DNA from 3 places in the Pantoea sp. sgz302252 genome. Region 1 is predicted to be linked to each of the others. Evidence: predicted binding sites of a transcription regulator. Region 1 holds the regulator's gene; each other region holds the start of a gene.
The links. The regulator CRP, encoded in region 1, controls carbon source genes, mostly activating them, when cyclic AMP is high. The targets are predictions, from matches to a motif close to ATGTGANNNNNNTCACAT.
Positions count from the first base shown of each region.

Region 1 (9,762 bases):
ACCGCGTCTGGTCGTGTTTCACGGCCTTGAAGGCAGCCTTTACAGCCCTTATGCTCATGGCCTGATCCATGCGGCACAACAGCACGGCTGGCTTGGTGTGGTGATGCATTTTCGCGGTTGCAGCGGCGAACCGAACCGTAACGATCGTATTTACCATTCCGGTGAGACCGAAGATGGCACCTGGTTCCTCTCCTGGCTGAAGCGTGAATTTGGCGAAGTGCCTACGGCGGCGGTCGGCTACTCGCTGGGCGGCAACATGCTCGGCTGCCTGCTGGCCAAAGAAGGCGACGCGACGCCGCTTGATGCCGCAGTGATCGTTTCCGCGCCGTTTATGCTCGAAGCTTGCAGCTACCACATGGACAAAGGCTTTTCCCGTGTTTATCAGCGCTACCTGCTGAATCTGCTGAAGGCCAATGCCTCACGCAAGCTGAAGGCTTATCCTGGCACGCTGCCGGTCGATCTTAAGCGTTTGAAAAGCGTTCGCCGTATCCGCGAGTTTGACGATTTGATTACGTCGAAAATTCACGGGTTCGCCGATGCCATCGACTATTACCGCCAGTGCAGCGCCATGCCTGTACTGAGCCAGATAACCAAACCGACGCTGATTATTCACGCCAAAGACGATCCCTTTATGGATCACCACTCCATTCCCGCGCAGGAAGAGCTGCCGAAAAATATCCAGTATCAGCTCACCGAATACGGCGGGCATGTTGGCTTTGTCGGCGGCACGCTGCGTCATCCCGAAATGTGGCTGGAAAAACGCATTCCAGACTGGCTAACCCGTTTTCTTGGAGCTATCGCATGATCATTCCCTGGCAGGATCTGGCTCCCGAAACGCTGGAAAACCTGATAGAAAGCTTTGTGTTGCGCGAAGGCACCGATTATGGTGAACATGAACGTTCGCTCGAAGATAAAGTCGCCGACGTCAAACAGCAATTGCAAAGCGGGGAAGTCGTTTTGGTGTGGTCCGAACTGCACGAGACCGTCAACCTGATGACCCGCACTCAATTTCGCGGCTGACTCTACTCATTACCACTGCTTACCCAGGGAGTCGTTATGTCTGCCAAATACCCGGTGATTGCCGTGACCGGCTCCAGCGGCGCGGGGACCACCACCACCAGCCTCGCCTTTCGTAAGATCTTTGCTCAGCTCAATTTAAACGCCGCCGAAGTCGAAGGGGACAGCTTTCATCGCTACACCCGCCCTGAAATGGACATGGCAATCCGTAAAGCACGCGACATGGGCCGCCATATCAGTTATTTCGGCCCGGATGCCAACGACTTCGGTTTGCTTGAACAGACGTTTATCACCTATGGCCAAAGTGGCAGCGGGCAGTCGCGCAAATATCTGCATACCTATGATGAAGCCGTGCCGTGGAATCAGGTGCCAGGCACTTTCACGCCCTGGCAACCGCTGCCGGAACCCACCGACGTGCTGTTCTACGAAGGGTTACACGGGGGCGTAGTGACGCCTCAGCATGATGTGGCAAAGCATGTTGATTTGCTGGTTGGCGTAGTCCCGATTGTGAACCTGGAATGGATTCAGAAGCTTACGCGTGACACCAGTGAGCGTGGGCATTCTCGTGAAGCGGTGATGGATTCCGTGGTTCGTTCCATGGAGGATTACATCAACTTCATCACGCCGCAGTTCTCACGCACGCATATCAACTTCCAGCGCGTGCCCACGGTAGACACCTCTAACCCGTTTGCCGCTAAAGGCATTCCGTCGCTGGATGAAAGCTTTGTGGTTATCCATTTCCAGAATCTGGGCGACATCGATTTCCCCTGGCTGCTGGCGATGCTGCAAGGTTCGTTCATTTCACACATGAACACGCTGGTTGTGCCGGGAGGGAAAATGGGGCTGGCGATGGAGTTGATCATGACACCGCTGGTTGAGCGGTTAATGGATAGCAGAAGGTAAACTGCAAAACCTTCTCTTGCGAGAAGGTTTTTAGTGTTTGCTCCCTCGCCCCGTGGGAGAGGGTTGGGGAGAGGGCATCAGGCCGCACACATTTAAGCCTCAACCACCTCAAACGAATGGGTGATCTTCGCGGCTTTCTCAAGCATCAGCGCCACAGAGCAGTACTTTTCTGCTGACAAATCCACCGCGCGAGAGACCGCCGCTTCTTTCAGATCTTTGCCCGTCACGATGAAGTGCAGATTAATGTGCGTAAACATACGTGGCGCTTCTTCACGACGCTCGGAGGTGAGCTTCACTTCGCAGTCTTTCACGTCATGACGCCCTTTCTGCAAAATCGACACCACGTCGATAGCGCTGCAACCCCCAGCCGCCATCAGCACCATTTCCATCGGGCTCGGTGCTTTGTCTCCAGAGTTACCGTCCATCAAAATTTGGTGGCCAGAAGCAGACTCGCCCAGGAAGGTTAAACCCTCAACCCATTTCACACGTGCTTGCATAATTTTTAACTCCGAAGTTGCCATTTTCCTCTCAGATTACGCGCACATAACAAAACTCGCAACGGAAGGAGATGTGCGTCATGCTGAAGCGAGACACCAGGAGACACGCAGCAAAAGCTATGCTAAAACAGTCGGGATGCTACAGTCATGCAGTGAAGTGCTGTGTGCACGCAGAGGACACCACATTACAGGCTGCTGCATAATTCGACAGCCGACTTCCCAGGCACAGGGAAGGATACGATTGCAAAGCCAGCGGCAGTATCGTGTCTGCCACTGGAGACAGCTTATAACAGAGGATAACCGCGCATGGTGCTTGGCAAACCGCAAACAGACCCTACCCTTGAATGGTTCTTGTCTCATTGCCACATTCATAAGTACCCATCGAAGAGCACGCTGATTCACCAGGGTGAAAAAGCAGAAACGCTTTACTACATCGTGAAAGGCTCAGTTGCTGTACTGATCAAGGACGAAGAGGGGAAAGAGATGATCCTCTCTTACCTCAACCAGGGCGATTTCATTGGTGAGCTTGGTCTCTTCGAAGAAGGTCAGGAGCGTAGTGCCTGGGTTCGGGCAAAAACCGCTTGTGAAGTGGCCGAAATTTCCTACAAAAAATTCCGTCAGCTTATCCAGGTTAATCCAGATATTCTGATGCGCCTTTCCTCGCAGATGGCTCGTCGTCTGCAGGTCACTTCTGAGAAAGTGGGCAACCTTGCATTCCTCGACGTGACCGGCCGTATCGCGCAGACGCTGCTGAACCTGGCGAAACAACCTGACGCCATGACTCACCCGGACGGTATGCAAATTAAAATTACCCGTCAGGAAATCGGGCAGATCGTGGGTTGTTCCCGTGAAACCGTTGGCCGTATTCTGAAAATGCTGGAAGATCAGAACCTGATCTCCGCCCACGGTAAGACCATCGTCGTTTACGGCACCCGCTAAGCTCGTTAAATGGCGTATTGTTCGCGCAATACGCCATTTTTGTCTCTACCGCTATGTGGCGCAGGCTAATTTATCACCCGGAAATTAACTATGCACTGCGGCAAACCCTGGTGCTCTGTACCCCCGTGGCTATCGGTCTGGTGTTGGGGTATCTCAAATACGGATTGCTGTTTTCGTTAGTTCCCGCCTGCTGCAACATTGCCGGTCTCGATACGCCACACAAACGCTTTTTCAAACGCCTGATTATCGGCGGTTCGCTGTTTGCAGGCTGCAGCCTCGCGGTTCAGTTACTGCTGGAGCAGAGCCTCCCCTTACCGCTGATCCTGACCGTTCTCGCCATGACGCTTGGCGTGACGGCCGAGATAAGTTCTCTGCATGCGCGTTTGCTTCCCGCGTCTCTCATCGCCGCGATTTTTACCCTGAGCCTTGCGGGCAACATGCCAGTCTGGGAGCCGTTGCTGATTTATGCCCTCGGCACGCTTTGGTATGGCCTGTTTAACTGGTTCTGGTTCTGGATGTGGCGTGAACAGCCGCTGCGGGAGTCGCTGAGCCTGCTGTATCGCCAACTGGCGGATTACTGCGAAGCCAAGTACAGCCTGTTGACCCAGCACACCGATCCAGAAAAAGCTTTGCCACCCCTGCTGGCGCGTCAGCAAAAAGCCGTCGACCTGATAACCCAGTGCTACCAGCAGCTGCACATGCTGGCGGCCAATAAGAACCATGATTACAAACGCCTGCTGCGCTCCTTCCAGATGGGCCTTGATTTGCAGGAGCACATCTCCGTCAGCCTGCACCAGCCGGCAGAAGTCCAAAAGCTGGTCGAGCGCAGCCATGCGGAAGCGGTGATCCGCTGGAATGCTCAAACCATCGCCACGCGCCTGCGCGTGATGGCCGATGATATTCTTTACCACCGTTTTCCCCAGCGTTTCTCGATGGACAAGCAGATTGGCGCGCTGGAGAAAATCGCCCGTCAGCAGCCGGATAACCCGGTCGGCCAATTCTGCGTCTGGCATTTCAGCCGCATAGCACGCGTGCTGCGCCTGCAACGCCCGCTCTATCCGCGCGATTTAATGGCCGATAACGAACGCCGTTTGCCGGTATTCGCGGCGCTAAAAAGCTATCTTTCGCTGAAATCGCCCGCCCTGCGCAGTGCCGCGCGGATAAGCGTGATGCTCAGTATTGCCAGCCTGATGGGCACGGCGCTGCATCTGCCCAAACCTTACTGGATCCTGATGACCGTGCTGCTGGTCACCCAAAACGGCTATGGCGCAACGCGGGTGAGGATTTTTCACCGGGCGGCAGGCACGTTGGCTGGGTTGGTCATCGCAGGCATCACCCTGCACTTTCATGCCCCGGAGGGCTATGCGCTGGCGGCGATGCTGGTGATAACCCTCGTGAGCTACCTGATGATCCGCAAAAGCTACGGCTGGGCGACGGTGGGCTTTACGGTGACGGCGGTGTACACCATTCAGTTGCTAACGCTCAACGGCGATCAGTTTATCGTGGCACGCCTCGCCGATACCCTGATTGGCTGTCTGATTGCCTTCGGCGGCATGGTCTGGCTGTGGCCGCAGTGGCAAAGCGGCCTGCTGCGCAAAAATGCCCAGCAAGCGCTGGAGGCCGATCAGGATGCCTTACGTCTTATTCTGAGTAATGACCCGCAAGCGCCAACCCTCGCCTATCAGCGCATGCGTGTGAATCAGGCTCATAACGCACTGTTCAACTCGCTTAATCAGGCGATGCAGGAACCCGGCTTCAACTCGCGCTATCTTGCCGACATGAAACTGTGGGTGACTCACAGCCAGTTTATTGTCGAGCATATTAACGCCATGACCACGCTTGCCCGCGAGCACAACATGCTGACGGAGTCGCTGGCCCAACGGTATCTGGAATCTTGTGAGATTGCGCTGCAACGGTGTCAGCAGCGTCTGGAGTATGACGAAGCAGGTGGAAGTGGAGACGCCAATATTATGGAGTCACTGGATACGCTGTCCCACGGCCCGTTAAGCACCATGGAACAGCATTTACAGCGGATACTTGGCCATTTGAATACCATGCACACCATTTCTTCGGTGGCCTGGCGTCAACGTCCACATCACGGGATTTGGTTGAAACGGCGGACGTAGAAACTCTGCCTGGCGGCGCTTCGCTTGCACAGGCCTACAGACGGGCACATCTCGTAGGCCCGGCAAACGCAGTGCCGCCGGGCGAAACGTCAGCCAACAATCTTTCTGACCGCTGCAGCAAAACGCTTCATCCCTTCATCGATATCAGCGCTCTCAACCACCAGCGACGGCGCGAAACGCATCACATCAGTCCCGGCATTCAGCACCATGACACCTTCATGGGCTGCTGCATGCAGGAAATCACGCGCACGCCCTTTGAACTGAGGCTTAAGCTCGGCACCAATCAGCAAGCCCATACCGCGAATATCGCTGAATACATCCAGTTCAGCGTCAATCTTCTGCAAGTGCTTCACGAACTGCTCACGCTTCGCCTTCACCCCTTCCAGCACTTCCGGGGTGTTGATAATGTCGAAAGCTGTGCCCGCTACCGCACAGGCCAATGGGTTGCCGCCGTAAGTTGACCCGTGTGATCCCACGTGGAAAGCGCTGGCAATCTCTTCCGTGGTCAGCATAGCGCTGACAGGAAAACCGCCGCCCAGGGCTTTAGCGCTGGTCAAAATATCCGGCGTCACGCCGTAGTGCATATACGCGAATAGCGAACCGGTACGCCCCATGCCACACTGCACTTCGTCGAACACCAGCAACGCCTTGTGCTCGTCGCACAGTTCACGCAAGCCTTGCAGAAATTCAGGCGTCGCCGCTGTCACACCACCTTCACCCTGAATAGGTTCAACAACCACGGCGCAAGTATGATCGTCCATTACCGCTTTCACTGCATGCAAGTCATTGAACGGAACATGAATGATATCCGCAGGTTTTGGCCCAAAGCCGTCAGAGTACTTCGGCTGCCCGCCAACCGACACGGTAAACAGGGAGCGGCCATGGAAGGCGTTATGGAAAGCGATGATTTTGGTTTTGAACGGGCTGTGGCGCACGCAGGCATAGTGACGAGCGAGTTTAAAAGCGGTTTCGTTCGCTTCAGTGCCGGAGTTCATAAACGCCACACGCTCAGCAAATGTCGATGCCACCAGCTTACGCCCCAGACGCAGCGCAGGTTCGTTGGTGAAAACGTTGCTGGTGTGCCACAACGTTTCGCCCTGGCTTTTCAGGGTTTCGACGAGTCTGGGGTGACAGTGGCCCAGCGCAGTAACGGCAATCCCACCGGCAAAATCGACATACTCTTTGCCCTGTTGATCCCAGATACGGCTCCCTTTCCCTTTCACCGGGATAAACTCCGCCGGGGCGTAAATGGGCAGGATCACTTCGTCAAAAGTTGCTCGGGTAATTGCCGTTTGTTCACTCGCCATGTCAAAACCTCTTACGCAGCATGATTATGAAAATATAATCACGAAATATGCATAAAAAATCACATCATGGCAAGCGCATTTACCGCTTAAGGAAGTTATCCAGCAGCTGATGCCCTTGCTCGCTAAGAATGCTTTCAGGGTGGAATTGCACGCCTTCGAGATCCCATTCGTGGTGGCGAATGCCCATGATCTCGCCGGTTTCACTGCTTGCGGTTATCTCAAAACAGGCAGGAAGTGTCGGCGGGTCAATCACCAGAGAATGGTAACGAGTCACCGTGAGGGGATTATTCAACCCGCTGAAGACACCGGTGCCGTTATGCGTTATCGGGGAGGTTTTGCCGTGCATCACTTTGGCAGCCCGAACAATGGTCGCGCCGAAAACCTGGCCTATCGCCTGATGGCCGAGGCAAACACCCAGAATAGGCAGTTTGCCAGCGTAATGGCGGATCACGTCGAGCGAAATCCCGGATTCATCTGGCGTACAAGGGCCAGGCGAAATGACGATTTTTGCGGGTGCCAGTTGCGCTATCTCATCGAGACTGATCTCATCATTGCGCCTGACAACCACCTCGGCTCCCAGCTCGCAAAAATACTGGTAGAGGTTCCAGGTAAACGAATCATAGTTATCGATAAGCAGGATCATGGCGGCTCCGGTGACAGCAAACCGCGCTATTCTACTCAGTTTCCTGCGCTTCGCTTACCACTTTAGTGAACAGGTCAGTCAACGGCTGCAAATCACCCAACGCCCCGTTCTGATTTGCCTGGCTCCAGCTTTCCGGGTCAACGACTCCCCAGTCCAGCACATATCCGGCGTGAATAGCCAATTGTTCGAAGAACACTCGCTGTGCACGGCCGCTGCCGACAAAGAACGGGTGCAGCACATTAATCTCACAGTAGTAGTGTGCCAGCCGCTGAATAAATGCCTCTTTCGGCAGCCCAACGAGGTAGTGTTCGTCTTCCAGCTCCTGCATCAGATCGTTGCCTTCATTTTCGATGTACTCGAAATGGCAGAAACGGGTCTCACCACGGGAGATATCGACTTCGCGCAATTCCCCTGCCCAATCCCAGGCATCCTGGAAAATCTGCTGATGAATGGCACACAGCCACGGCAAACCGCGATGCAGTGGGCCGAGTTCGAGGGTGTCCACACGCTGGGCGAAAAGCGCATCCTGTGCGTGAGGCTCAGGCACATCCAGCCGCCCGCTGGCCGCAAACGAGTGACCACGCCGCTTTTCCCACAGGCGAATTTTTTGCTTATCGGTGAGCTTTTTCATCTGGACCTCCCTGACGGTTCCCCTTGTGCCACAAGTATAAGCAGCAATTTCGGGTTACGCAGAAAGGTCAGAAGGACGCGGGCAGGTTAGCCCGCGAGAGAAGAGATTACGGCAGGACTTTCGCAGACAGGATAACTACCGGTTTTGTTGGCACATTCTGATATGGCCCCACGTCATGAGAAGCCACCTGAGAAATCTTATCGGCCACGTCCATGCCTTTCACAACTTTACCAAAGACCGCATAGCCAAAATCACGCTGGCCGTGGTCAAGGAACGCGTTGTCTGCCACGTTGATAAAGAACTGGCTGGTTGCGCTGTCTTTATCCGCTGTACGCGCCATCGAAATGGTACCGCGAGTATTACGCAGACCGTTGTCAGCTTCGTTTTTGATCGGTGGATTTGGCTGCTTCTGCTGCATCTGCTCGGTGAAGCCGCCGCCCTGAATCATAAAGCCCGGGATCACGCGGTGGAAGGTGGTGTTGTTATAGAACCCACTGTTCACATAGTTCACAAAGTTTTCGACAGAAACAGGCGCTTTTTGGCTATTCAGTTCCAGCTCAATATTACCGGCAGACGTTGTCAGTAAAACGTGCGGATCTGCTTTTGCCGCCAGAACTGCAGGGGAAATCGTAGAGAGTGCAAAAACAGCCGTCACGGCAGCCAGGGTAGATTTGAGCATGTGAATTCCTTAAACGGAAACGGTATAGAATGCGAATCGCTTGATTCTAAAAGGCGTTCGGCTGACAAACCAGCCTTTTACTTAAGTTTACTTATCAGAAACAGATGTAACGTAGTCGATTTTATTTGGCTCCTCACAAAAATGTGACGCAAATCCCATCAACTTAAGATTAATTTCATCATTTTCAGAATAAACATTTGCCTCAGTCACGCTAACGCATAAAATCTGCCCACCCCACGCATTGTCAATGCGTTTTACAGTTCTATTCACAGGCCAGTCATGACTAACAGCAATCGTATCAAGCTCACATGGATCAGCTTCTTCTCCTACGCCCTGACCGGGGCGCTGGTGATTGTCACCGGGATGGTGATGGGCAATATCGCCGACTATTTCCACCTGCCGGTGTCCAGCATGAGCAACACCTTCACGTTCCTCAATGCCGGTATTTTGATCTCTATTTTCCTGAACGCCTGGTTGATGGAAATTGTTCCGCTGAAAACGCAGCTGCGTTTTGGCTTCGTCCTGATGCTGGCGGCGATCGCTGGCCTGATGGTGAGCCACAGCCTGGCGCTGTTCTCCGCCTCGATGTTCGTTCTCGGGCTGGTGAGTGGGATAACGATGTCGATCGGTACCTTCCTCATTACCCATATGTACGAAGGCCGTCAGCGTGGTGCTCGTCTGCTGTTTACCGATTCCTTCTTCAGTATGGCTGGGATGATTTTCCCGATGGTGGCCGCGTATCTGCTGGCTCGCACTATTGAGTGGTACTGGGTTTACGCCTGCATTGGCCTGGTATATGTCGCGATTTTCATCCTGACTTTTGGCTGCGATTTCCCGGTACTGGGCAAGAAAGCTGAAGCCAACGCACAGCCCGTGGCAAAAGAAAAATGGGGAATCGGCGTGCTGTTCCTCGCCGTGGCGGCCCTGTGCTACATCCTCGGTCAGCTGGGCTTTATTGCCTGGGTGCCAGAGTACGCGAAAGGCCTGGGCATGAGCCTGAGCGATGCAGGTGAGCTGGTG
Region 1 covers NZ_JBLFJW010000024.1:69,474-79,235, reverse strand. Annotated here, with positions in the region: gene ACLW56_RS17575 (hydrolase) at 1-805, shown strand, start outside; gene ACLW56_RS17570 (YheU family protein) at 802-1,020, shown strand; gene ACLW56_RS17565 (phosphoribulokinase) at 1,057-1,920, shown strand; gene ACLW56_RS17560 (OsmC family protein) at 2,013-2,417, opposite strand; gene crp (cAMP-activated global transcriptional regulator CRP) at 2,724-3,356, shown strand; gene ACLW56_RS17550 (YccS/YhfK family putative transporter) at 3,410-5,482, shown strand; gene argD (bifunctional acetylornithine/succinyldiaminopimelate transaminase) at 5,572-6,789, opposite strand; gene pabA (aminodeoxychorismate synthase component 2) at 6,869-7,432, opposite strand; gene ACLW56_RS17535 (putative adenosine monophosphate-protein transferase Fic) at 7,464-8,063, opposite strand; gene ppiA (peptidylprolyl isomerase A) at 8,170-8,742, opposite strand; gene tsgA (MFS transporter TsgA) at 9,022-9,762, shown strand, end outside.

Region 2 (9,762 bases), on a different contig from region 1:
GGGGCGATATGGCCATTCTGCTGGTTGAACAGTTTTATGATTTTGCCGCGGAGCTTGCCGATCAGTATCTGGTGATGTCTCGCGGAGCGATTGTTCAGCAAGGGCGTGGTGAAAACATGGCGGCGGAAGGGGTCAAAGGGTTGGTGACGATTTAATGTCTCACTCCGGTTGATGGTTGTGATGTTATATTATAACATTTCATTTTCACATCGACCTGAGGGATCTGTATGGCCGTTTCACGTTTATCTCTGACAATGATTTTTCTGGGGCTGCTGGCAAGCAGCGGAGCTTTCGCCCATTCGCATGGGCACGCCATGACGGAAGTTGAACAACAGGCCGCTAAGGGCGTGTTTGATGACAGCAACGTCAAAGACCGTAAGTTGGCGGATTGGGAAGGGATCTGGCAGTCGGTTTACCCTTTACTGGTGAACGGCAGCCTTGACCCGGTATTCCAGAAAAAGGCGGAAAAAGAGGGCAGTAAATCTTTCGAACAGATCAAAGCCTATTATCGTACCGGCTATCAAACCAATGTTGGTAAAATTGCGATTGAAAACAATATCATTGAATTTCATACCCCCAATAATATTGTCTCCTGCCGCTACCGCTATGAGGGCTTTAAGATCCTGAACTATTCGTCAGGGAAGAAGGGCGTGCGTTATCTTTTTGCCTGTGATGATAGCGCCAGCCAGGCCCCGAAATATGTGCAGTTCAGCGACCACATCATCGGCCCGCGCAAATCTCAGCACTTCCATATTTTTACCGGCAATACTTCACAGGCCGCGCTGCTGGAAGAGATGAAAAACTGGCCGACTTACTATCCCGACCAGCTTTATATCCACCAGGTCGTAGATGAAATGCTGCACCACTGACAGAAAAAACGGCCTGAAAATCAGGCCGTTTAAATTGCAGACAAAGAAGGAAAAAGCGTGGTTTAGGCGGTTTTCAGCTCACCGTCCCAGGCTTTAACGCTCATCCCGCGCAGGATCATCAACCACGCCAGCACGATAGCGAGCATCATGATGGCAAACAGCGTCCACGCCGGAAGATTCGTCAGGATAATCCCGGTGACCATCGGATTCGCCGCTGCACCCAGCCAGCCCAGCGCCTGAGCAGAAAAGTAGCTCGCTTTCATCCCCGGCGGGGCGATGTTGTCGATAAGCATATATTCCCCCGGCGCATAGATTATTTCGCCAAGGGTAAACACCGCCGCGGCAATGCCCCAATAGACCAGATTCTCTCCAGAGAAGATAAATCCGCCCAGCCCAAGCAGGAAACAGAGTGTGCCGACCACCATCAGAGGACGAATATTGCGGGTGGAAATTTTACGCCCCACGAAGTATTGCAAACTGACCACCACCACGGCGTTAACCGGTAGCACCACAGAAACCACTTTCTGCGCGAAATCGGCATCATCACCCATGCTCAGAACGTATTGTGAAATGCAGGTCGCGAAGGAACCGCCAACGTAAGAGGCCAGCAAGCCAGAGAGCGTGAACCAGAACAACGCCCGGTCTTTTAACAGCACCGAGGGCTGCCAGACAGTCGCGGCTTTCTCTTCAGCAGAGATACTGACGCGCTGGACGAAAAACTGAATAAACACCAACGGGAACGCCGCGCAAACGGCTGCCAGCCAAAAAGGCAGTTGCAGGCTGTACATCACAAGCCAGGTGCCAATCGGCGGCCCAATTGTCCAGCCGATATTCAGGAAGCTGTAGTTCAGGGAAAAAATGCGAGCTTTTTCGCCGGGCGTTAACACGTCGGCAAACCAGGCTTTCAGTACCGTAGAAAAAACCGAATAGGCGCAGTTAATCAGCGAGAAGAAAAAGACTACCAGCGTGACATTATTCACCACAGGAATGGCGGCAAACCCGGCAATAAACGCGAGGATAGCCACAATCATGTAGAGTTTCTTATCGAATTTATCCGCCAGAATGCCAAAGCCCAGGCTAAATACCACCCCGATAGTCAGGGCGATAGTAAGCGCATAGCCGATGGCTTCCACGCTCATGCCGTACTGACGTGTCAGATAGATGGTCATAAAAGGCAGCGTCGCACCGCGCCCGATAGTCAACAGCAACGACGACACCAGCAGCGCTGAGGTCGAACGTTTAACGGAGGCTTTCATTTTTTCACCGACATTCCCGTCATACTTCACGCCGCCTTTCTGCGACGCGAATGATTTAGGGAAAATAATTGAGTTATTGTGTTGTGCCGTATCAGAATTATCACGGCATAAGGGGCTTGTATAGATCCCAATTTATCCATCCGTGCCCCGACTGCCTGCCAGAATGAATAATCTGTTCCTTGTGCGTTTTTTTCGTTACCTTGATCCTGTTTACAAAAATTTAAACATTCAGAGGCAGGGTATGACGCGGAAAGACGGGTTGTTGGCGCTGTTAGTGGTGGTGGTCTGGGGATTGAACTTTGTGGTCATCAAGCTGGGTCTGCACAACATGCCGCCGCTGATGTTGGCGGGTTTGCGCTTTACGCTCGTCGCCTTTCCGGCCATTTTCTTCGTTGCTCGCCCCAGAATCCCGTTGTCGTTGCTGTTGGGGTACGGCCTGACTATCAGCTTTGGTCAGTTTGCCTTTCTGTTCTGCGCGATTAAATTCGGAATGCCTGCGGGCCTGGCGTCGCTGGTTCTGCAGGCGCAGGCTTTCTTCACCATTATTCTTGGTGCATTCGCCTTCGGCGAACGGCTTCAGGGCAAGCAGCTTGCGGGGATCACTCTGGCCGTGTTTGGTGTGCTGGTGTTGATTGAGGCCAGTCTGAACGGACAACAGGTGGCGATGCTCGGTTTTATGCTGACACTGGCGGCGGCCTTCAGCTGGGCCTGCGGGAATATCTTCAACAAGAAAATCATGCAGCTTCCGGCACGCCCTGCGGTGATGTCGTTAGTGGTGTGGAGTGCGTTGATCCCGATTCTGCCGTTTATGCTTGCCTCTTATCTGCTCGATGGCCCGACGCTGATGGTGCAAAGCCTGGTGAATATCGACCTCACGACCATTTTGTCGCTGGTCTATCTGGCGTTCGTGGCCACGATTGTTGGGTACGGCATTTGGGGCTCGCTGCTTGGGCGTTATGAAACGTGGCGTGTGGCACCGCTTTCGCTGCTTGTTCCCGTAGTGGGTATCGCCAGTGCGGCTTTGCTGCTTGGCGAAACGCTGTCCACGTTGCAACTGATGGGGGCGGTGCTGATTATGGCGGGGCTGTATATCAACGTCTTCGGATTGCGCTTTCGGCGGGTAAAAGCGGTGCAGGGGTAAATCGCGGACATAAAAAGGCCCCGCATCCGCGGGGCAAAAAAGTTACTGGGAGTTTCCGTTATAGTAAGGTACGCCCAGTTCGTCGGACTTATCACTGCCAGAGCCCATATGGTTAAAATCGAACGGAGATTTATCCTGGGCTGACGGCATTATCATGGTGTCATGAGCACCGCGACTGGCCGGGTGAGTGGATTGCTCCGCAAAACTCTGGCCGGAGACCAGTACCAACAAGGTGAGGGCGGCGGAGGCGAACAGTTTCATTTTTTCCTCGATACGTCTTTAGCAGGCGATTAACAATTACAGTGATTAAGCGGCATCAGATAACGTGATTCACCGGGCATATTGGTAATGCGATATTTATGCGGCGGCACGTCGAAATAGTTCTTAAAAGTCCGCGTCAGGGTTTGCTGTGACTCGAAACCATAACGTTCGGCCAGATACAGGATCGGCTCGTTACTCTCTTTCAGCTTCTGTGCGATTTCAGTGAGCTTACGGCTGCGGATGTATTGACCTAGTGAATGTCCGGTCTCTTTCTTAAACATCCGTTGCAGGTGCCATTTGGAGTAACCCGAACGCTCTGACACCTTTTCCAGCGACAGCGGCGATTCCAGATTGCTCTCGATCCAGTCCAAAATGCTATGAATAGTGATAGCGTCAGTATTACGTCTGGACATCGTCTTACCCCTTTGATCTGTTACGGCAGGATTTTCTTGAGCAGAAGCTCAAGGGCTGCGACCTCATCCGCCGTTAAGTTTTTTGTCAATTCCTGATGCAGGTTCTGTCCCACCAACTGGTGGCATTGCTCACATATTGCTGCGCCGTCCGGTGTCAATTGCACCAGCACGCCGCGTTTGTCATTCGGGTTTGGCAGGCGTTCAATCCAGCCTTTACATGCCAGGCGGTCGAGCATGCGGGTGAGCGCACCCAGGTCGACCGATAACGCTTTTTTCAGTTCAACCGGGGTGATGCACACTTCACAACGAATTGAACACAGCGTTTTGAACTGCGAGGCAGTGATATCCATAGGCGACAGATAATCATTCAGGAGCCTGTCTTTTTTCTGGTTGACCATATGGATCAAGCGACCGAGTGGGATGATTTCGTTAAACAGATCACTGGTGCTTTTCACAAAGGTTGCCCTGGCAAGTAGTTTAGTTGCTGGCGATATTATTGCCCAGGCAACCATAAGTCAACCGAATGAATAAGCTTATGCCACGAATTGCTAAAGTGAGTCGCGTCACATTTTTTAACGCTGTCTGCACCCATTGATAACGGATCGTTATAGCTTTACGGACGAAAAAAGGGCTAACACTTTGGCGTGGTAATCCTGACAAGAATGCTCTTATACTCTGCCGGCAATGACCGTTCTCACAGGAGTGTTTCCTCATGCTCGATTTGTTTAAAGCCATTGGCCTTGGGCTGGTGGTGATTTTGCCGCTGGCCAACCCGTTAACCACCGTCGCGTTGTTCCTCGGCCTTGCTGGCAACATGAATAGCGCAGAGCGTAATCGGCAGTCGCTGATGGCCTCTGTGTATGTCTTCGCCATTATGATGGTCGCGTATTACGCCGGTCAGGTGGTGATGAATACCTTTGGTATTTCGATTCCCGGGCTGCGTATCGCGGGTGGCTTGATTGTGGCCTTCATTGGTTTTCGCATGCTGTTCCCACAGCAGAAAGCGCATGAATCGCCGGAAGCCGCGCATAAGTCGGAAGAGCTGGAAAATGAGCCGACAGCGAATATCGCCTTTGTGCCGCTAGCCATGCCGAGTACCGCAGGGCCAGGCACGATTGCGATGATCATCAGCTCGGCGTCTACCGTGAAACACGGCGTGAACTTTCCCGATTGGGTCGTGTGGGTCGCACCGCCACTGATTTTCTTCGCAGTCTCAGTGATTTTGTGGGGATGCCTGCGCAGTTCAGGGGCGATTATGCGCCTGGTCGGAAAGGGCGGTATCGAAGCGATTTCCCGCCTGATGGGCTTCCTGCTGGTGTGTATGGGCGTGCAGTTTATTATCAATGGCGTGCTGGAAATTATTACGACCTATCACGCATAGTTTGTTGCCATCCTGTAGGCCCGGTAAGGCGTAGCCGCCACCGGGCGTTCATCCTGCCAACTTAGTGCTGTACCTGCTCTTCCAACGCAACAGGCCAACGGCGGAAAATAACCACCGACCAGATTAACGCCGCAACTGCCGGCACTGCGCCGACATAGCCAATGTCCGCCATATCGAAATGCAAACTCACCTGATTGCCTACCAGCGCGCCCGCGCCGATCCCAATATTGAAGATGCCGGAGAATAACGCCATGGCGACGTCAGTGGCATCTGGCGCAAGGGCGAGTACTTTCACCTGCATGCCCAGGCCGATAATCATGATCGCAATGCCCCAGACGATGCTCAGAATGGCGAGATTGATTTCGCTTTCTGCCGCCAGCAACAGCGCTGCCAGGCAAACCGTCAACAGCGCAATAGCACTGCTCACCAGTGAGGAAGCATGACGATTGCCGAGCTTGCCGAAGATGACCGAACCCACGATCCCCGCGCCGCCTAATAATAAAAGCAGCAGCGTCGCGAAGTTGGCATCAAACCCCGCCACGTTCATCACGAACGGTTCGATGTAGCTGTAGGCGGTGTAATGTGCGGTCACCACCACAACGGTGAGCAAGTAAATGCACATCAACGCCGGGCGACGGAACAACACAGGCAAACTTTTCAGAGAGCCAGAATGCTCACTTGGCAGCTTCGGCAGCAGCTTGATCAGCGCAACCAGCGTGATTAACGCGCCGAGACCAATAATAAAGAAGGTGGTACGCCAGCCGAAATACTGCCCGACGATGCGACCAATGGGTAAACCCAGCACCATTGCCAGCGCAGTACCTGTGGCAATCAAACTTAATGCCTGGGCACGCTTACCGGCAGGAGCAAGACGAATCGCCAGCGACGCGGTAATCGACCAGAACACCGCATGAGCGAAAGCGATACCAATGCGGCTAATCACCAGCACGGTGAAATTCCATGCAAGGAACGAGAGCACATGGCTGGCGATAAACAGGACGAACAGACCAACCAACAGCTTACGCCGTTCCATTTGGCTTGTGAGCAGCATAAAGGGCAGCGACATCAGCGCTACCACCCAGGCGTAAATCGTCAGCATGATCCCGACTTGCGCGGTTTCCATCGAAAAGCTGTGGGCGATATCCGACAGCAACCCCACTGGCACGAATTCTGTGGTGTTGAAGATGAATGCGGCAATGGCAAGAGTGACCACCCGCAGCCACGCGACCTTGCGTGAAACCGTGTTCGTTGTCATAGAAAGATTCTGGGTTGGTGAGTCAAAGGAGAAGAGAAGGCGATCTTAAAACCAACGCTGCTCAAAACACAACCGTTTTGTGATGAAGATCTCATAAAATAGCTTTATGACACGGTGAGGCCAGGAGCGCACTTATTGGCTGCCATTGAAAAAGCAGAGGCAGGAACGGGAAACTGGCTCGTAATTTCTCCTGAAACGAGGTATTAATGTTGCTAAGTCGTTATAAAAAAAGGATAAAGGCTATGCAGGAAATCCCGTTTTACATGGTTGATGCCTTCAGTGACCGTACCTTTGGCGGAAATGCGGCCGCGGTTTGCCCGTTATTCGAGTGGCTGCCGGATGAGACGCTACTGAAAATGGCGCAGGAGCATAACCAATCAGAAACCGCTTTCTTCGTGTGTACCGACAGTGGCTTTGAGCTGCGCTGGTTCACGACGCAGGGGGAAATTAATCTCTGCGGACACGCCACGCTCGCCAGTGCGCATGTGATATTCGAATACCTCGATTACCCTGAGGCTGAAATCCGCTTTTCGACTCGTTTTGTCGGCGAACTTATTGTCAGCCGCAGCGGCGACTGGTTAACGCTGAATTTCCCTGCCTGGGCGACGGAAACAGTAGAGCCGCCAGTGCTGTTGCTGGACGCGTTAGGGGTAGACACTTACCAGGAAATTCGCGTCGCTCGTGATTACCTTGTGGTGCTGAAAACTCAACAGCAACTGGAGGCGCTGACCCCAGATATCCACGCTATGTTGCCGCTGGGCAAAATGGTTTGTGTCACGGCGCCAGGTGAAAACCATGACTTTGTCAGCCGCTTTTTCTGCCCGGGCGAATCCGTAGCGGAAGACCCGGTGACCGGTTCTGCACACAGCATGCTGATCCCTTATTGGGGTGAAAAACTCGGCAAGACAAAGATGCAGGCAAGGCAGGTTTCTGCTCGCGGTGGCGATCTACGTTGTGAATGGCAGGGTGATCGCGTGTTGATTTCAGGTCAGGCCACCACTTACATCATCGGTAGCGTTTATTACCGCGAAAGGGACGGGTGAGTATGATTTTGTCAGCCGCTTTTTCTCGCCCGGTGAAGCCGTCTGGGAAGATCCGGTGACCGGTTCTGCGCACAGCATGCTAATTCCTTACTGGAGCAAAAAGTTGGGGAAAACCCGGATGCTTGCCCGTCAGGTTCCATCGCGTGGGGGCGATACAACCGTGTGCTGATGAGCGGAAAAGCCACGATCTGGATGCAGGGCAATATTCTGCTGCGATAGTTAAGTGAAGGCCACGGAATGGCCTTCTTCATATCAAGGCTGTTCCGGGATTTTCGGGCTTTCATCCAGCAAGGTAATAAACGCTTCCAGTTGACGAGTCATCGCGCCACGGCGCCAGACCAGCCAGGTGGTCAGCCAGCGCCATTTTTCTGCCAGCGGCCACGCGTCCACCTGATGATGTCCGGGCATACTTTCCAGCATACTGTGTGGGATCATCGCCAGTCCCGCACCGGCAATCACGCAGGCCAGCATGCCGTGATAAGACTCCATTTCGTGAATGCGCCCTGGCGTGGCTCTGTCGGCATGGAACCAGCTTTCGAAATGTCGGCGATAGGAACAGTTCGCGCGAAACGCGTAGATGCTGGTGCCGTTAACATCGCTGGCTCGGGTGACCTTCGGGTGACCTTTTGGCGTCACGATCATCATTTCTTCCTGATATACCGGAACGCCTTCCAGACCGGGGTGCATCACCGGGCCATCCACAAACGCCGCGCTTAACATGCCCTCAAGGACACCATCAATCATGGTGCCTGACGGCCCGGTCGCCAGATCGAACTGGATCTTTGGATAACGCTGGTTATACAACGCCAGCGTCGGCGGAATACGCACCGCCGCGGTACTTTCCAGCGAACCGAGCGAAAACAGGCCTTGCGGTTCGTCACCGGCGACGACCATTCGGGCTTCATTGACCAGCGCCAGGATTTGCTGACTGTAACGCAGGAAGCTGTGACCGGCAGGCGACAAACGCAGGCGCTGATTCTCGCGAATAAAGAGTTCCACACCTAAGTCGGCTTCCAGTTGGCGGATACGCGTCGTCAGGTTTGACGGTACGCGGTGCACTTTCTGCGCGGCCTGGGTAATGCTGCCCGTCTGGGCGACGGCGTTGAACATCTCAAGCTGAGTCAAGTCCATACTGTTCTCGTATCGTGAATGGTGTGGTTAATATTATTCATTTTTCATAAATAGCAGAGTGCGGCAATATCCGGCAATAGCCTTCGTGAAGAGAGAGAAAAAAATCATGACATCACCTGCAACCCACGCTATTTCCCTGAACCCGGCCACGGGGGAAACCCAGTCTGCGCTGCCGTGGGCCACGACGGAAGAGGTCAATCAGGCTGTGGCGCTGGCTGACGAAGGTTTTCGTCAGTGGAAGAAACGCTCTGTGGCTGAGCGCGCCGATGCGCTGCGCAACGTTGGCAATGTGTTACGCCAGCATGCGGAAGAAATGGCGCTGCTGATCAGCCGCGAAATCGGTAAGCCTGTCGCTCAGGCTCGCGGTGAAGTGACCAAATCTGCCAATCTTTGCGACTGGTATGCGGAACATGGCCCGGCAATGCTTTCCACTGAAGCCACTCAGGTTGAAAATCAAAAAGCGGTTATCGAGTACCGTCCGTTGGGGCCAATCATGGCCGTGATGCCGTGGAACTTCCCACTGTGGCAGGTCATGCGTGGTGCAGTGCCTATTCTGTTGGCCGGAAACAGCTACCTGCTAAAACATGCGCCAAACGTTATGGGCAGCGCCGGGCTTATCGGCAAGATATTCACCGAGGCGGGCGTACCAGCAGGCGTATTCGGTTGGGTCAATGCCACCAACGATGGTGTTTCGCAGATGATCAACGATACACGCATTGCGGCGGTAACGCTGACAGGCAGTATGCGTGCAGGTAAAGCCATCGGCGCACAGGCAGGCGCGGCGCTGAAAAAATGCGTGCTGGAGCTTGGCGGCTCAGATCCGTTTATCGTGCTGAACGATGCCGACCTGGATGAAGCGGTGAAAGCGGCGGTCATCGGGCGTTACCAGAACACCGGGCAAGTGTGTGCGGCGGCAAAACGCTTTATCGTGGAAGCGGGCATTGCAGACGCCTTTACCGAGAAGTTTGTGGCGGCAGCGGCCAAACTGAAAATGGGCAACCCGGAAGATGAG
Region 2 covers NZ_JBLFJW010000028.1:30,810-40,571, reverse strand. Annotated here, with positions in the region: gene urtE (urea ABC transporter ATP-binding subunit UrtE) at 1-155, shown strand, start outside; gene zinT (metal-binding protein ZinT) at 228-869, shown strand; gene ydeE (efflux MFS transporter YdeE) at 932-2,125, opposite strand; gene eamA (O-acetylserine/cysteine exporter) at 2,367-3,266, shown strand; gene marB (multiple antibiotic resistance protein MarB) at 3,309-3,527, opposite strand; gene marA (MDR efflux pump AcrAB transcriptional activator MarA) at 3,557-3,940, opposite strand; gene marR (multiple antibiotic resistance transcriptional regulator MarR) at 3,961-4,395, opposite strand; gene ACLW56_RS18965 (MarC family NAAT transporter) at 4,653-5,321, shown strand; gene ACLW56_RS18960 (sugar transporter) at 5,383-6,576, opposite strand; gene ACLW56_RS18955 (PhzF family phenazine biosynthesis protein) at 6,819-7,619, shown strand; partial or broken gene ACLW56_RS18950 (PhzF family phenazine biosynthesis protein) at 7,615-7,838, shown strand; gene ptrR (putrescine utilization regulator PtrR) at 7,872-8,750, opposite strand; gene sad (succinate-semialdehyde dehydrogenase) at 8,854-9,762, shown strand, end outside.
Region 2: the regulator CRP is predicted to act here: its motif matches at 6,654-6,671, upstream of ACLW56_RS18960 (sugar transporter).

Region 3 (9,762 bases), on a different contig from region 1:
GCGTGGGTGGTATCACCGAAACCGACGCTACGCTTGCTGCTGCTTCCAACGCTATCCTGGTTGGCTTCAACGTCCGTGCTGACGCTTCTGCGCGCCGCGTCATTGATGCTGAAAGCCTGGATCTGCGTTACTACTCCGTCATCTATCATCTGATTGACGAAGTGAAAGCAGCGATGAGCGGTATGCTGTCACCAGAGCTGAAACAGCAGATCATCGGTCTGGCTGAAGTTCGTGACGTGTTCAAATCGCCGAAATTCGGTGCGATCGCCGGTTGTATGGTTACCGAAGGTAACATCAAGCGTCACAACCCAATCCGCGTTCTGCGTGACAACGTGGTTATCTATGAAGGCGAGCTGGAATCCCTGCGTCGTTTCAAAGATGACGTTAACGAAGTCCGTAACGGCATGGAATGTGGTATCGGCGTGAAGAACTACAACGACGTTCGTGTTGGCGATATGATCGAAGTGTTCGAGATCATTGAGATCCAACGCAGCATCGACTAATCCCTTAAGGATTAGTCAGCGTCCAGGCCGGGTCAGCGAAGCGCCACCCGGCATGAATTTCAAAAGGGGCTAATAGCCCCTTTGAGACTGATGATAAACCTCTAACGAGTGCCGTTTTGTCATTAGCGACCGAACAAAAAACCAGGAAAATCAATTCATTGATTTTCGGCTGCTCACCACAAAGAAGGAAAAACCACGCTTTTTCCTTCTTTGTCAGCAATCTGAAGGGGCTAATAGCCCCTTTGTTGTCTTTATTCTGGAGAATTTATTATGGCGAAAGAATTTGGTCGCCCGCAGCGCGTCGGTCAGGAGTTGCAAAAAGAAATTGCTATCATCCTGCAGCGCGAAATTAAAGATCCACGTCTTGGCCTGATGACCACCGTCTCCGGTGTGGAAGTCTCCCGTGACCTGGCCTATGCCAAAGTGTTTGTGACCTTCCTGAATGACAAAGACGAAGCCGCTGTTAAAGCGGGCATCCGTGCTTTGCAGGATGCGTCTGGCTTCATTCGTACGCTGCTGGGTAAAGCGATGCGCCTGCGTATCGTGCCGGAACTGACCTTCTTCTACGACAACTCGTTGGTTGAAGGGATGCGTATGTCCAACCTTGTAACCAACGTGGTGAAGCATGACGATGAGCGTCGTGTGAACCCGGACGACAGCAAGGAGGACTAATGAGTCGTCCTCGTCGTCGTGGCCGCGATATCCACGGTGTGTTGCTGCTGGACAAGCCTCAGGGTGCCTCCAGCAACGACGTTCTGCAAAAGGTAAAGCGTCTTTATAACGCTAACCGTGCAGGGCACACCGGCGCGCTCGATCCGCTGGCGACCGGTATGCTTCCGGTCTGTCTCGGTGAGGCCACCAAGTTTTCTCAGTATCTGCTTGATTCCGACAAACGCTATCGCGTGATTGCGAAGCTCGGGCAGCGTACTGACACCTCTGATGCCGATGGTCAAATCGTCGAAGAGCGCCCAATGACTTTCAGCGCCTCCGATTTGGCTGCTGCACTGGACAGCTTCCGCGGTGATACCCAGCAGGTGCCTTCGATGTATTCGGCGCTGAAGTATCAGGGTAAAAAGCTGTATGAATACGCTCGTCAGGGCATTGATATTCCGCGTGAGGCCAGGCCGATCACGGTCTACGAACTGCTGTTTATTCGCCATGAAGGCGATGAGCTTGAGCTTGAGATCCACTGTTCGAAAGGCACTTACATCAGGACAATCATTGATGACCTGGGTGAGAAGCTCGGCTGCGGCGCACACGTCATTATGCTGCGTCGTCTGGCGGTGAGCCGTTACCCGGTTGAGCGGATGGTGACACTGGAACAGCTCCATGCGCTGGTTGCTCAGGCACAAGCGCAAGATATTCCAGCTGCCCAGTTGCTGGATCCTCTCCTCATGCCGATGGACAGTCCGGCATCGGACTTCCCGGTGGTGAACCTGCCGTTGACCTCTTCCGTGTACTTCAAAAACGGTAATCCTGTGCGTACTTCGAACGTGACAGCAACCGGTTTGGTCCGCGTGACAGAAGGCGATGAAGCCAAATTCATCGGTATGGGCGAAATTGACGATGAAGGCCGCGTGGCACCACGCCGTCTGGTCGTTGAGTACCCGCAATAATCGCTCACCTTGCGATAACAAGTCGCTGCAGGTAGAATATTGCGGCTTAACGTCTGAACACCGGTTTACCCGTAGGGCAGCGTTAATCCTGGGGTCGCTGAATTAGAGATCGGCACCCTTTTTCCTTATTAATTCTGGAGTTTAAAATGTCTCTAAGCGTTGAAGCTAAAGCAAAAATCGTTTCCGAGTTTGGTCGTGGTTCTAACGACAGTGGTTCTACCGAAGTTCAGGTTGCACTGCTGACCGCTCAGATCAACCACCTGCAGGGTCACTTCTCTGAGCACAAAAAAGATCACCACAGCCGTCGTGGTCTGCTGCGTATGGTTTCTCAGCGTCGTAAACTGCTCGACTACCTGAAGCGTAAAGATGTTGCACGCTACACTGCGCTTATCGAGCGTCTGGGTCTGCGTCGCTAATTCTGGCGAGTTTCAGAAAGAGGGGCCTTTATGGCCCCTTTTTTCAACCAGATGGCAGCAATTAGGCTGAAACTCATGTATTGTTTGTATTGCTGCGATAAATGATCTTCCGAGCAGAGTTTCGCGCGGCTAATGAGAGGCTTAACCCACGACGGTTAGGATTGTCATTAGTCGCGAGGATGCCAGAAGATCGGGTCAATGGATGGCACGCTCAGTGGTGCGCTGTCCCTTATCAAGAAAGGGTAAAATTTTGCTAAATCCGATCGTTCGTAAATTCCAGTACGGCCAACACACCGTAACCCTGGAAACCGGCATGATGGCTCGTCAGGCTACTGCCGCTGTAATGGTTAGCATGGATGACACTGCGGTATTCGTGACCGTTGTCGGCCAGAAAAAAGCTAAACCAGGCCAGGACTTCTTCCCACTGACTGTTAACTATCAGGAGCGTACTTACGCTGCTGGTAAAATCCCGGGTGGCTTCTTCCGTCGTGAAGGCCGTCCAAGCGAAGGCGAAACCCTGATTGCGCGTCTGATTGACCGCCCGGTTCGTCCGCTGTTCCCGGAAGGCTTCGTGAACGAAGTTCAGGTTATCGCGACCGTTGTGTCCGTAAACCCACAGGTTAACCCTGATATCGTGGCGATGATCGGTGCTTCTGCAGCGCTGTCTCTGTCCGGTATTCCATTCAACGGCCCAATTGGTGCCGCTCGCGTGGGTTACATCAACGACCAGTACGTGCTGAACCCGACCCAGGAAGAGCTGAAAACCAGCAAACTGGACCTGGTTGTTGCCGGTACTGAAGCCGCTGTACTGATGGTTGAATCCGAAGCAGAACTGCTGAGCGAAGACACCATGCTGGGTGCGGTTGTTTATGGCCACGAACAGCAGCAGATCGTGATTCAGAACATCAACGATCTGGTGAAAGAAGCCGGTAAACCACGTTGGGACTGGCAGCCAGAAGCCGTCAACGAAGCGCTGAATGCGCGCGTTGCTGAACTGGCTAAAGCTCGTCTGAGCGATGCTTACCGCATCACTGACAAGCAGGAACGTTACGCTCAGGTTGATGCTATCAAATCTGAAGTGATCGCGACCCTGGTTGCTGAAGATGAAACGCTGGACGCCAATGACCTCGGCGACATCCTGCACGACATCGAGAAAAATGCCGTTCGTAGCCGTGTACTGGCAGGCGAGCCGCGTATCGATGGCCGTGAAAAAGACATGATTCGTGGTCTGGACGTGCGTACTGGCGTACTGCCGCGTACTCACGGTTCTGCACTGTTCACCCGTGGTGAAACTCAGGCGCTGGTAACCGCGACTCTGGGTACCGCCCGTGACGCACAGAACATCGACGAACTGATGGGCGAGCGTACTGACAGCTTCCTGTTCCACTACAACTTCCCTCCGTACTCTGTGGGCGAAACCGGTATGGTTGGCTCACCGAAGCGTCGTGAAATCGGTCACGGCCGTCTGGCGAAGCGTGGCGTGCTGGCAGTGATGCCAACCACTGACGAATTCCCATACACCGTACGTGTGGTGTCTGAAATTACCGAATCTAACGGTTCTTCTTCCATGGCTTCCGTGTGCGGTGCTTCTCTGGCACTGATGGACGCAGGCGTACCGGTGAAATCTGCAGTAGCAGGTATCGCGATGGGCCTGGTGAAAGAAGGCGACAACTTTGTCGTACTGTCTGACATCCTTGGTGACGAAGACCACCTTGGCGATATGGACTTCAAAGTAGCGGGTTCCCGCGACGGTATCTCTGCCCTGCAGATGGATATCAAAATTGAAGGTATCACCAAAGAGATCATGCAGGTTGCTCTGAACCAGGCTAAAGGTGCTCGTCTGCACATCCTGGGTGTGATGGAACAAGCGATCAACGCGCCACGTGGCGATATCTCTGAGTTCGCACCGCGTATCCACACCATCAAGATCAATCCAGACAAGATCAAAGACGTTATCGGTAAAGGCGGTTCTGTTATCCGTGCGCTGACGGAAGAAACCGGCACCACCATCGAAATCGAAGATGACGGTACCGTGAAAATCGCAGCAACGGATGGCGACAAAGCGGCCTACGCTATCCGTCGTATCGAAGAAATTACTGCTGAAATCGAAGTCGGTCGTATCTACAACGGTAAAGTTACCCGTATCGTTGATTTCGGTGCGTTCGTGGCTATCGGCGGCGGTAAAGAAGGTCTGGTTCACATCTCTCAAATCGCTGACAAGCGTGTAGAGAAAGTGACTGACTATCTGCAGATGGGTCAGGAAGTACCGGTTAAAGTTCTGGAAGTTGATCGCCAGGGCCGTGTACGTCTGAGCATTAAAGAAGCGACCGAGCAGACTCAACCTGCGGCCGCGCCGGAAGCTCCGGCAGCGGAACAGGGCGAGTAAGGTTGCCATTTGCCCTCCGCCTTTGCGGAGGGCGCATTCCGGGCAGGACGCTTGTTGAGCCACCGGGGAACAGGACGTTCATCCAATTGTTGTCTTCGGGAGTGGGAAATGAAGCCTTTTTTGCGCTGGTGTTTCGTTGCGACAGCACTCACGCTGGCAGGATGCAGCAACTCTGCCTGGCGTAAGAGCGAAGTCCTGGCGGTGCCATTGCAACCGACTTTACAGCAAGAAGTGATTCTGGCCCGTATGGAACAGATTCTTGCCAGTCGGGCTTTAACCGATGATGAACGCGCACAGCTTTTATATGAGCGCGGAGTGTTGTATGATAGTCTCGGTTTGAGGGCATTAGCGCGTAACGATTTCTCGCAAGCGCTGGCAATCAGACCGGATATGCCTGAAGTATTCAATTACTTAGGCATTTATTTAACGCAGGCAGGCAATTTTGATGCTGCCTATGAAGCGTTTGATTCTGTACTTGAGCTTGATCCAACTTACAATTACGCATACTTAAACCGCGGCATCGCGTTGTATTACGGTGGTCGTGCTAAGTTAGCGCAAGATGATCTGCTGGCGTTTTATCAAGACGATCCCAATGATCCTTTCCGTAGCCTGTGGCTTTATATCGTTGAGCAGAAGCTCGATGAGAAGCAGGCTGTCGTAGCACTGAAGCAGCGCTATGAAAAATCGGACAAAGAGCAATGGGGATGGAACATTGTCGAGTTCTACCTCGGTAACATTAGCGAAGCAACGCTGATGGACAAGCTGAAGGCAGACGCAACGGATAACACCTCGCTCGCTGAGCATCTCAGTGAAACAAACTTCTATTTAGGTAAGTACTACCTAAGTCTGGGGGACAAGGACAGCGCTGCGGCACTGTTCAAACTGGCGGTTGCTAACAACGTTCATAACTTTGTTGAGCACCGATACGCATTGTTGGAATTAGCGCTCTTGGGCCAGGAGCAAGACGACCTGGCAGAATCGGACCAGCAATAGCTGACGAACAAATCAGCCCATAATCTTTTTTGATTGCCATCATCTTCGCGGGTGAGGGCTTTATTGTTCGTTAATTCACCAAATTTGAGCCGGTTCACACTTTTCAATGAAAATTGCAGATCAATTTCACGATGAGTTACGTAGACTGGCCGCCATCAATGAGGCACATGTACTACATGACTGATATCATCGAAACTACTTTTTCTGATCTGGGGCTGAATGCCTCCATTCTTAGCGCTCTGAACGATCTGGGTTACGAAAAACCATCACCAATCCAGGCAGAGTGTATTCCGCATTTGCTGAATGGCCGCGATGTACTGGGTATGGCCCAGACAGGTAGCGGAAAAACTGCAGCGTTCTCCCTGCCGCTGCTGCACAATCTTGATCCTGAGCTGAAAGCACCACAAATTCTGGTGCTGGCACCAACCCGCGAACTGGCGGTACAGGTTGCTGAAGCAATGACGGATTTCTCCAAACATATGCGCGGCGTAAACGTGGTAGCCCTGTACGGCGGCCAGCGTTATGACGTGCAATTACGCGCCCTGCGCCAGGGTCCACAGATTGTCGTCGGTACGCCGGGTCGTCTGCTGGATCACCTGAAACGCGGTACTCTGGATCTCTCTAAACTGAGCGGTCTGGTACTGGATGAAGCTGACGAAATGCTGCGCATGGGCTTCATCGAAGACGTAGAAACCATTATGGCGGAGATCCCAGAAGGTCATCAGACCGCGCTGTTCTCTGCCACCATGCCAGAAGCGATTCGTCGTATTACTCGTCGTTTCATGAAAGAGCCGCAGGAAGTCCGCATTCAGTCAAGCGTGACCACCCGTCCTGACATCAGCCAGAGCTACTGGACTGTCTGGGGCATGCGTAAAAACGAAGCGCTGGTGCGTTTCCTGGAAGCGGAAGATTTTGATGCGGCGATTATCTTCGTTCGTACCAAAAACGCGACTCTGGAAGTGGCAGAAGCGCTGGAGCGTAGCGGTTACAACAGCGCCGCGCTGAACGGTGACATGAACCAGTCCCTGCGTGAGCAGACTCTGGACCGCCTGAAAGACGGTCGTCTGGATATCCTGATTGCCACCGACGTTGCGGCACGTGGTCTGGACGTTGAGCGTATCAGCCTGGTCGTAAACTACGATATCCCAATGGATTCTGAGTCTTACGTTCACCGTATTGGTCGTACTGGCCGTGCGGGTCGTGCTGGCCGTGCGCTGCTGTTCGTTGAGAACCGCGAGCGTCGTCTGCTGCGTAACATCGAACGCACCATGAAGCTGACCATTCCAGAAGTGGAACTGCCGAACGCAGAACTGCTGGGCAAACGCCGTCTGGAAAAATTCTCTGCCAAAGTTCAGCAGCAGCTGGAAAGCAGCGATCTGGATCTGTACCGTGGCCTGCTGTCTCAAATTCAGCCGACCGTTGAAGGCGAAGAGCTGGATATGGAAACGCTGGCTGCAGCACTGCTGAAAATGGCTCAGGGCGAACGTTCTCTGATCGTTCCACCTGATGCGCCGATGCGTCCTAAGCGTGAGTTCCGCGATCGTGACGATCGTTTCGACCGCAACGACCGTGCACCGCGCGGTGACCGTGGCCCACGTGGCGATCGTCCAGAGCGTGGTGGTGAAGACCGTCCACGTCGTGAGCGTCGTGATGTTGGCGATATGGAACTGTACCGTATCGAAGTGGGCCGTGATGATGGTGTTGAAGTTCGTCATATCGTTGGCGCGATTGCTAACGAAGGCGATATCAGCAGCCGTTACATCGGTAACATCAAGCTGTTCGGTACGCACTCCACTATCGAGCTGCCAAAAGGCATGCCGGGCGAAGTTCTGCAGCACTTTACTCGCACCCGCATCCTGAACAAGCCAATGAACATGCAGCTGATGGGTGATGCGCAGCCTCGTACCGGTGGCGGTGAGCGTCGCGGTGGCCCAGCTGGCGGTCGTGGCGGTTTCGGTGAGCGTCGTGAAGGCGGTCGTGGTGAAGGTCGTCGCTTCAGCGGTGAACGTCGTGAAGGTGGCGCAGGCCGTTTTAGCGGTGAGCGTCGCGAAGGTGGCCGTGGCCCGCGTCGTGAAGATGCGCCAGTACGTCGTCGTCCTACCGAAGCATAATTGCCGAGTAAAAAACTACGTTTGCTAACGTAAAGTAAACGATACAGCCCCGATGAAGGTTATCGGGGCTTTTTTTATTTCAATTGTACTCGTGTACTGGTACATTTCTTCGCGTAAACTGGCAACACATTCACTTTTCTGGAGAGCAGGTCCTATGGCGACATTAACCACCATAGCCACTCGTCCGTCGTTGTTTGGCGGCGTGGTGATCATCGGCGGAACCATTATTGGTGCGGGGATGTTTTCGCTGCCGGTGGTCATGTCCGGCGCGTGGTTTTTCTGGTCACTGGCAGCGCTGGTATTTACCTGGTTCTGCATGCTCCATTCGGGCCTGATGATCCTCGAAGCCAACCTGAATTACCGTATTGGTTCAAGCTTCGATACCATCACCAAAGATTTGCTCGGCAAAGGCTGGAACCTGATCAACGGGCTGTCGATTGCCTTTGTGCTCTACATCCTGACCTATGCCTATATCTCGGCAAGCGGCTCAATTCTGCATCACACCTTCAGTGAAATGTCGCTAAATGTGCCGCCTCGCCTTGCGGGCCTCGGCTTCGCGCTGATTGTGGCATTTGTGGTGTGGTTGAGTACCAAAGCTGTCAGCCGAATGACGGCGATTGTGCTGGGTGCAAAAGTGATCACCTTCTTCCTGACCTTCGGCAGTCTGCTGGGACACGTAGAAGCGCCGACGCTGTTAAACGTCGCGCAGCAGAACACGTCCTATTTACCCTACCTGCTGATGACGTTGCCGTTCTGTCTGGCCTCGTTTGGCTATCACGGTAACGTCCCAAGCCTGATGAAGTACTACGGCAAAGATCCACAGACCATCGTTAAGTGCCTGGTCTACGGCACGCTGTTGGCGCTGGGGCTGTATGTGATTTGGCTGCTTGGCACGATGGGTAATATCCCGCGTCCGGAATTTATTGGTATCGCGCAGAAGGGTGGAAACATTGATGTGCTGGTGCAGGCGCTGAGTGGTGTGCTGAACAGCCGCAGTCTGGACTTGCTGTTGGTCGTTTTCTCCAACTTCGCAGTGGCTAGTTCTTTCCTCGGCGTGACGCTGGGCCTGTTTGATTACCTGGCGGATTTGTTCAAGTTCGACGATTCAGGGAAGGGGCGTTTCAAAACAGCGCTGCTGACTTTCGTGCCACCGGTGATTGGTGGTCTGTTATGGCCGAACGGTTTCCTGTACGCCATCGGTTATGCGGGGCTGGCAGCAACCATCTGGGCGGCAATTGTTCCAGCGCTGCTGGCACGTAAATCACGCAAACGCTTCGGCAGCCCGCAGTTCCGCGTCTGGGGCGGCAAACCGATGATCGCGCTGATTCTGCTCTTTGGCGTGGGCAACGTGGTAGTGCACTTCCTGTCGAGCTTTAATCTGCTGCCAGTGTATCAGTAACAGTGGGTTTGTTTCCCTCTCCCCGACCCTCTCCCAAAGGGAGAGGGAGTAAAGCGGGCTCGGAATGTTCCCTCTCCCCGCGGGAGAGGGTTAGGGAGAGGGTTAGGGAGAGGGGGAAACACTGAACTACCCCACTAACTCCTCTTTCACCTGCATCGCCAAATCAAACGAATGCAAACGCGCCTGATGATCGAAAATCTGGCCGTTAACCATAATCTCATCAGCCTGTGTTTCCCGCAGCACCGATTCCAGCCCGTGGCGAATTTTCGCTTTATCACCGACCAGAGACATCCCCAGCGCGTTATCCACACCGTATTTTTCTGACGGCGACCAGAACT
Region 3 covers NZ_JBLFJW010000013.1:8,755-18,516, reverse strand. Annotated here, with positions in the region: gene infB (translation initiation factor IF-2) at 1-503, shown strand, start outside; gene ACLW56_RS11755 (hypothetical protein) at 508-723, opposite strand; gene rbfA (30S ribosome-binding factor RbfA) at 774-1,175, shown strand; gene truB (tRNA pseudouridine(55) synthase TruB) at 1,175-2,119, shown strand; gene rpsO (30S ribosomal protein S15) at 2,266-2,535, shown strand; gene pnp (polyribonucleotide nucleotidyltransferase) at 2,786-4,921, shown strand; gene nlpI (lipoprotein NlpI) at 5,030-5,914, shown strand; gene yrbN (protein YrbN) at 6,021-6,098, shown strand; gene ACLW56_RS11720 (DEAD/DEAH family ATP-dependent RNA helicase) at 6,091-8,025, shown strand; gene mtr (tryptophan permease) at 8,180-9,424, shown strand; gene ACLW56_RS11710 (luciferase-like monooxygenase) at 9,551-9,762, opposite strand, start outside.
Region 3: the regulator CRP is predicted to act here: its motif matches at 5,997-6,014, upstream of yrbN (protein YrbN).